DNA from 3 places in the Synechococcus sp. JA-3-3Ab genome. Region 2 is predicted to be linked to each of the others. Evidence: predicted binding sites of a transcription regulator. Region 2 holds the regulator's gene; each other region holds the start of a gene.
The links. The regulator NtcA, encoded in region 2, controls nitrogen genes in cyanobacteria. The targets are predictions, from matches to a motif close to GTANCNNNNGNTAC.
Positions count from the first base shown of each region.

Region 1 (2,269 bases), 1.2 Mb from region 2:
TCCAGCTCCGCCTCCAGCTCCTCCATCAAGGCCACAGCCCGGTTTTTGGTCTCGATAAGGGCAAAGTTGCAGAACTGGTTGCCCGTGCAGGACACCAACCCCCGCTGCAAGGGCCCTGGGTTGGGGGAGAACTTCTTCAAGAGCGGCTCTTTGAGGAGCGGGGCCACTCGGGAGTCGGGCACATTGGGGATGAGCACGTTCTGCTCCACTGTCAGCCGCAGCTCCCCGGAGCCGTACACCTCCGCCAAGCGGGCCAGCTCCATCATCTCCAGGGCGTTGAGCCGCCCCACCGGCACATGCAGGCCGACAAAGTTGAGGCCCGGCTGCTTCTGGGCATGCACCCCCAGCAGATCCCGCTTGTGCCAGACCACCTCGTCTTTTTCCGCTGCCCTGGGCAGAGGGTGGCCTATCTGGCGCTCCACAGCCGCCCGGAACTTCTCTAGGCCCCACTCGTCAATGAGCCACATCAACCGCGCCTTTTGCCGGTTGGCCCGCAGGCCGTGATCCCGGTAGACCAGCAGCACCGCCTCGCACAGGGGAACTACATCGCGGGGATCCACCCAGACATCTAGGCCAATTGCCTCGGCGCAGCGGCGAGCCGAGAAAAAGCCGCCCACCAGGACGTTGAAGCCCAGGCGGCCATTTTTGAAGGCGGGCACAAAGGCCAGGTCGTTGATCTCCGCATGCACGGAGTTGTCGCGACAACCGCAGATGGCGATGTTGAACTTGCGCGGCAGGTTGCTGAAGGAAGGGTTGCCCTCGCCGTTGTTGGTAACCATGTCCTGCACCTTGCGGGTGAGACCGCGCACATCGATCAGCTCATCCGGGTCAATACCGGCCAGAGGGGATCCCGTGATGTTGCGCACGTTGTCCATGCCCGACTGGATGCTGGTCAGGCCTACCTCTTTCAGGTAGCCCAGGATCTGGGGCATTTCTTCAATGGGGATGCCGCGCAGTTGCAGGTTCTGCCGGGTGGTGATGTCGGCTACGCCCTGTTCTCCATAGGGGTGGATGATTGCGCCCAACATCCGCATTTGGCCGCTGGTTAGGATCCCATTGGGCAGGCGCAGCCGCAGCATGAACTGACCTGGGGTGCGCTTGCGAAAGAAGATCCCCAGCCACTTGAGGCGGTGATCCCGGTCGTCTTCAGGAATGTTCTCCCAACCCATCCGGGCAAACGCCTCCAGCTCGGCCTTGACCGCCAGCCCATCCTTTTCGCTTTTGAGGCGTTCAAATTGGTTCGCCATGATCGCTGCCGTGGGGTGAACACTAGCTACCCTAGCGATGACGAACCGTTAACTTTGGTATTGGCAGTTACACTTTGTAACAGGTTATGCAGTTTTGTCATTCTCGAATTGCGCTTTATGCATAAAGTCAGTCTTCCAGGAGCATGCCTCTAACCCCCAAAACCCTGAACTTTGCTGAATTTACTGAGCTTTAGGCGGTTTGGCAAAAGTCATTGAGAGGGATATAGTAGACCAAGTTTCCCCCTGATCCTTGAGTCCACCGCAACGGTTGCCGGGAAGTGAAGGGGGAAAGCGCTCGGGGGGTATTCCTCAGGGCTTTGCGGGATACCGCCTTCCTGCTCAGAGATAGGCAGGATGCGATCGCTTCTTTCCTGAACCATGTTCAGGAGAGTTCAGCGTGAATGTATCAGCAGCAGACCCCTCTTTCCCCTTTGGGAAAGGGGCTAGGGGTGAGGAAAAGCTAGTTGAGAGGGTTGAGAGGGTTGAAAGAGTTGAAAGGCTCCATCTGCCAGAGCAGACGGGGCGGGATCCCCAGCCCTTCAGTGAGGGGTGCGGGCCGTTGGGAAGTTTGGGGATCGCAGTCGTAGAGAGCGGTGGTGTAGCGGTAGCTGCGGGGGGGGCCACCGTTGAGGCGAATGCCGCTAATTTCAAAGGTGTAGTTGCGATTGGGCTGGATCGAACCCACGGAGTAGGTCAAAGTTTCCAGGCCAAAGGCGGGATCCCCAACCCGGATATCTCCAACGGGCACCGGCTCACCTGTGACGGCATCGGTGATGCGGATTTGGGCTTGGCTGAGGTCAGACAGGCCGCCGCGGCTGGGCACCGAGAAAGACCAGCGGTAGGCAGACAAGGGCTGGCCGGAAAAGCCCTCCAGACGGTACAGGTAGCCGTCTCTTTCGGGGAAAGCAATAAACTCGGGATCCGGTACCGACTCGTCAAAGCCGAAGACCCAATTGGCATTGGCCTGGGTCACCCGCCCGGCCCGCGGGTCAAAGACGATGCCGTAGGCTCCTTGGGCATAT
Region 1 is NC_007775.1:618,691-620,959, reverse strand. It holds gene CYA_RS02875 (ferredoxin--nitrite reductase) at 1-1,247, opposite strand, end outside; gene CYA_RS02870 (CAP domain-containing protein) at 1,708-2,269, opposite strand, start outside.
Region 1: the regulator NtcA is predicted to act here: its motif matches at 1,305-1,318, upstream of CYA_RS02875 (ferredoxin--nitrite reductase).

Region 2 (2,269 bases):
GCGGGAGCTCACCGGCGGCATCTACTTCGGCCAACCCAAAGGGATCTTCACAGATGCCAAGGGATCCCGGCGGGGTGTGAACACCATGGCCTACAGCGAGGCGGAGGTGGATCGCATTGCCCGTGTGGCTTTTGAACTGGCCCGCAAACGCCGGCGCAAGCTCTGCTCGGTGGATAAAGCCAATGTCCTGGAAGTGTCACAACTGTGGCGGGAGCGGGTTACCGCCATTGCGGCTGAGTACCCCGACGTGGAGCTGTCCCACCTGTACGTCGATAATGCTGCCATGCAGTTGGTGCGCTGGCCCAAGCAGTTTGACGTCATTCTCACGGAGAACCTCTTCGGGGATATCCTCTCCGACGAGGCGGCGATGCTGACCGGGTCCATCGGCATGTTGCCCTCTGCCTCTTTGGGATCCTCTGGCCCTGGGGTGTACGAACCCGTACACGGGTCAGCCCCGGATATTGCCGGACAAGACAAGGCCAACCCCATTGCCCAGGTGCTCTCCGGGGCAATGCTGCTGCGCTACTCCTTGGATCAGCCCCAGGCTGCCGACCGCATCGAACAGGCCGTCGAGGCGGTTTTGGCCCAGGGCTACCGCACTGCCGACATCTACTCTGAGGGGATGACCCTCGTCGGCTGTCGGGAAATGGGGGAAAAGATCTTGGCTGCTCTGGCCCAGCAGCAAGCCTCCCCCCAAGGATCGCTCTCAGCCCCTGGTGGTTGAGGGGAGGTTCCCTCGTCGCTGCCCTGCCCTGGTGGCACGGCTACTCCTCTCCCAGAGGGAGGGATTGTCCCGACTGGTAAATTCCTGGAAACGGCCCTAGGGGCAGCTTCTCCCCCTAGGCAAAGCGATGGCCAAGCTGCATTGGGTCGTGGACGGTGATCTTTTTCTTGTGGATGGAAATGTAGTTCTTCTTGCGCAGCTCCCCCAACAGACGAGTGATGGTGACGCGAGTGGAGCCGATCGCTTCCGCAATGGCCTGGTGGGATAGCTTGAGATCGATGGTGACTCCATTGGGGCCGGGCACCCCGAAGTCGCGGCAGAGGATCAGTAGAAAGCTGACCAGACGGGATCCCATGTCGCGGTGGGCCAGCGTCTCGATCATCATCTCCGTCTGCAAGATGCGGGAAGACAGGCTCTTGAGGAGCAACATGGAGAGCTCAGCGTTCTCCCGCAAGGATTTTTCCACCTGTTCGATGGGCAGAGAGAGCAGCTCGACGCGGGTAAAGGCCACCGCGTGATAGAAGCGGTCGGAGCGCTGCCCCGTGATGAAGGAGAGCACCCCAAAGATGCTGTTTTCCCGCAGGAGAGCGACGGTAATTTCTTCCCCCATTTCGTAGACCCGCGAGAGCTTGACAGCTCCTTTCACCAAAAAGTAAACCCGCTCCGCCGGATCCCCAGGAAAGAAGATGGTCTTACCGCGCTCAAACGTTTCGATAACCGGAGGATGGTGAGGCCCTCCCAACTGTTTGAAGGCTGCAACCAGAGATTTTTCTGCAATGGCCACTGCCATATTCTTCAACCTTTTAAGGTCAGTTTATCCCTTAGAATCAACCCAACAAGATCAGCCAGGAGTGCCGGGGTTGAGCTGCCCGCTATTGACCCAAGCCACCCTTGACTCAAAAATGACCTCGGCGGCAAGATTATCCTAAGCTAAAAGACTCTGCTTGGATATCTTTGTAGCAGGAGCTACATCTTTGAAGTCTTGTCTCCTGTCCAAGATATGCCTCTAGCGCACTGTTTTGGGACGGTGCAGGCGGGAGGTGCGAGGAAAGTTATATGGGGATCGCGCAGGGTGGGGTTGCCGCCCCTTCTCAGCTAAGCCGTCAGCATTTCACGGTGCGGATGCCGGAGCCGGCCAATCACCTTTTGGAGGTGGAACTACAGATCCAAGAGGTGGATCCAGAAGTACCTCTGCAACTGCGGCTGCCGGTGTGGACGCCGGGATCCTACCTGGTGCGGGAATATGCCCGCCATGTGCAAGAGTTTCAGGCAGCAACGGAGCAAGGGATCCCTTTGGCCTGGCGGAAGGTAGATAAGCACACTTGGGAGATCGAGCCGCCCCGCTGTTCGGCTGTCGCGATCCGCTATCGGGTCTACGCCTACGAGCTGACGGTGCGCACCAACCATTTGGATCTCACCCACGCCTACTTCAACGGGGCGGCGCTCTTTCTCTACGTGCCCGGTCGCGAGCGGGAGCCCTACACCTTGACGATAATCCCTCCCAAACCCGACTGGCACGTCGCCATCAGTTTGCGACCTTTGAGG
Region 2 is NC_007775.1:1,799,029-1,801,297, forward strand. It holds gene leuB (3-isopropylmalate dehydrogenase) at 1-724, shown strand, start outside; gene ntcA (global nitrogen regulator NtcA) at 840-1,514, opposite strand; gene CYA_RS08490 (M61 family metallopeptidase) at 1,781-2,269, shown strand, end outside.

Region 3 (2,269 bases), 140 kb from region 2:
CGGCCAGGAAAGCGGCTTTTTCCCCACTCACCTGCAAACCGCTGATCTGGGTGTAGGGCAAGGGGATCCCTGCCAACTGTCCTGAATGGGGATCCAGATAAGCCAGATGAGACAGCCCGTCTTGTTCATAACAGGCCAGAATGCGCCCATCCCCAGCAAAGCCGTAGGTGCTCAGGCCGAACACCCACTGGGGTTCTCCAAACTCTGCTTCCATAGGACAGAGGGGAATGGGGCCCTGGGGATCCCAGCGATAGAGGTTCCACCAGCCGCTGCGATCCGAAACAAAGTAGAGATCCCCTTGCGGTGACCACTGGGGCTGGAAGATCGACTCGGCAGGGCCACCGGCTAGCTTTTGGGGCTCTCCTAGAGTGCCATCTGCTGCCACCTCTGCTCGCCACAGTTCCGTCCCATCCCAGGGCATCTGGGGGTGATCCCAGGTCAGCCATACCAAGTTCTGGCCGTCTGGACTGAGGCGCGGGCTGGCGTAGAAGTCGTGCCCAGAAGCCAAAATCTGCTGGGATCCACTTGCTAAGTCAATCGAGACAAGGCTGTTTTCCGGCTCTCCCTGGCGGCTGTGATCCTCCCGCACACAGAGGATGCGTCCACGCGCCCGATCCACCACCCCATCTGCATAGCGATAGGGGCCTGCTTCCGTCAGGGGCTGGGGATCCGAACCCGGCAGCAGGCGGTAGAGCCGTTGATCGGCAAAGTTGCAGAAATACACCACCCCCTCAGAGACCCAGTAGGCCCCGCCGCCGTACTCGTGCACGCGGGTGCGCACGTTAAAAGGGGCCGGCGTCAGCTCCTGCACCGCCCCACCGGCAGCTTGCCGCCTCAGCACGTTGCGCCCCTTTTCCTGGGGGCGACCCTCCGTCCAGTAGAGATCCCCCTTGTCCCAAGCCGGTTGCCCTAGCCGTAGGGATCCCGTCACCACCAGGTCAGCGGTAATCGGGGATCGCCAAGATCCATAGCCAGCCTGTTGCACCATAAGCTGTTAACTCTCAACTAATTCTCGACCCCAGAACCCCTATTATGCCGGCAGCAAGGGATCCCTGCCTTTGCCTACAGCCTGTGGGGAAAGGGAGCCGAGAACAGGCTCGGATTCTGGGAAAAGGTATCCCGCGATACAATTCTCTCCGGGCTGAATGGGTTTGATGGAACACGTTAAGGCAACAGGGACGCACGGCGCTTTCTCGACTGCAGGATTAGCCTTTTCCTCTGTTGACGTTGGGAAGGCATTCGGTGAAAGCCTCAGCTGAGCGCAGTTGGGCAGGTTCAACACATGGGCGAGGTGATGAGCTAAGTGCTTCCCTCTGTTGGCCGGGCTGCTGCAACAACTGGACTTCTTAATACCCTTTGCACTCACTTCGTTTCGGAGATCACCGATGGCTCTATCATTTAATCGTCGTCAAGTGCTGAAAATGGGCGCTCTGGCCGGAGCCGGGGCTGCCCTAGGGCCGCAGATCTGGGTGAAGCGATCCGTGCCCGCCTACGCCCAGGGAGAGACCATCCGCGTTGGCATTTTGCACTCCCTTAGCGGCACCATGGCCATTTCGGAAACCAGCGTGGTGGATGCCGAAAAGCTGGCTATCAAAGAGATCAATGCCGCCGGTGGGGTTTTGGGCAAGCAGATCGAGCCGATTATCGAGGATGGGGCTTCCGATTGGCCAACCTTTGCCGAGAAAGCCACCAAATTGATCGATGTGGACAAGGTGGCAACGGTATTCGGCTGCTGGACTTCGGCCAGTCGCAAAGCCGTGTTGCCGGTGTTTGAATCCAAGCAGCACCTGCTCTGGTATCCCGTGCAGTACGAAGGACAAGAGTGCTCCAAAAACATCTTCTACACCGGCGCTGCCCCCAACCAGCAGATCGAGCCTTCGGTGGAATGGCTGCTCAAGAACAAGGGCAAAGAGTTCTTCCTGGTGGGATCCGACTACGTGTTCCCCCGCACGGCCAACACCATCATCAAGGCCCAGTTGGAAGCCCTGGGGGGCAAAGTGGTGGGTGAAGACTATCTGCCTTTGGGCAGCACAGAAGTTACCCCCATCATCAGCAAGATCCGGGCCGCTCTTCCCAATGGCGGTGTGATCTACAACAGCTTGAACGGCGACAGCAACGTGGCCTTTTTCAAACAACTGGAAGGGGCAGGGCTGGGGCCAGATCGCTATCCTTCCATGTCCGTCAGCATTGCCGAAGAAGAGGTACAGGCCATCGGCCCCGAATTTTTGGAAGGGCACTTTGCCGCCTGGAACTACTTTATGACGGTGGA
Region 3 is NC_007775.1:1,935,564-1,937,832, reverse strand. It holds gene CYA_RS09070 (S9 family peptidase) at 1-988, opposite strand, end outside; gene urtA (urea ABC transporter substrate-binding protein) at 1,386-2,269, shown strand, end outside.
Region 3: the regulator NtcA is predicted to act here: its motif matches at 1,115-1,128, upstream of urtA (urea ABC transporter substrate-binding protein).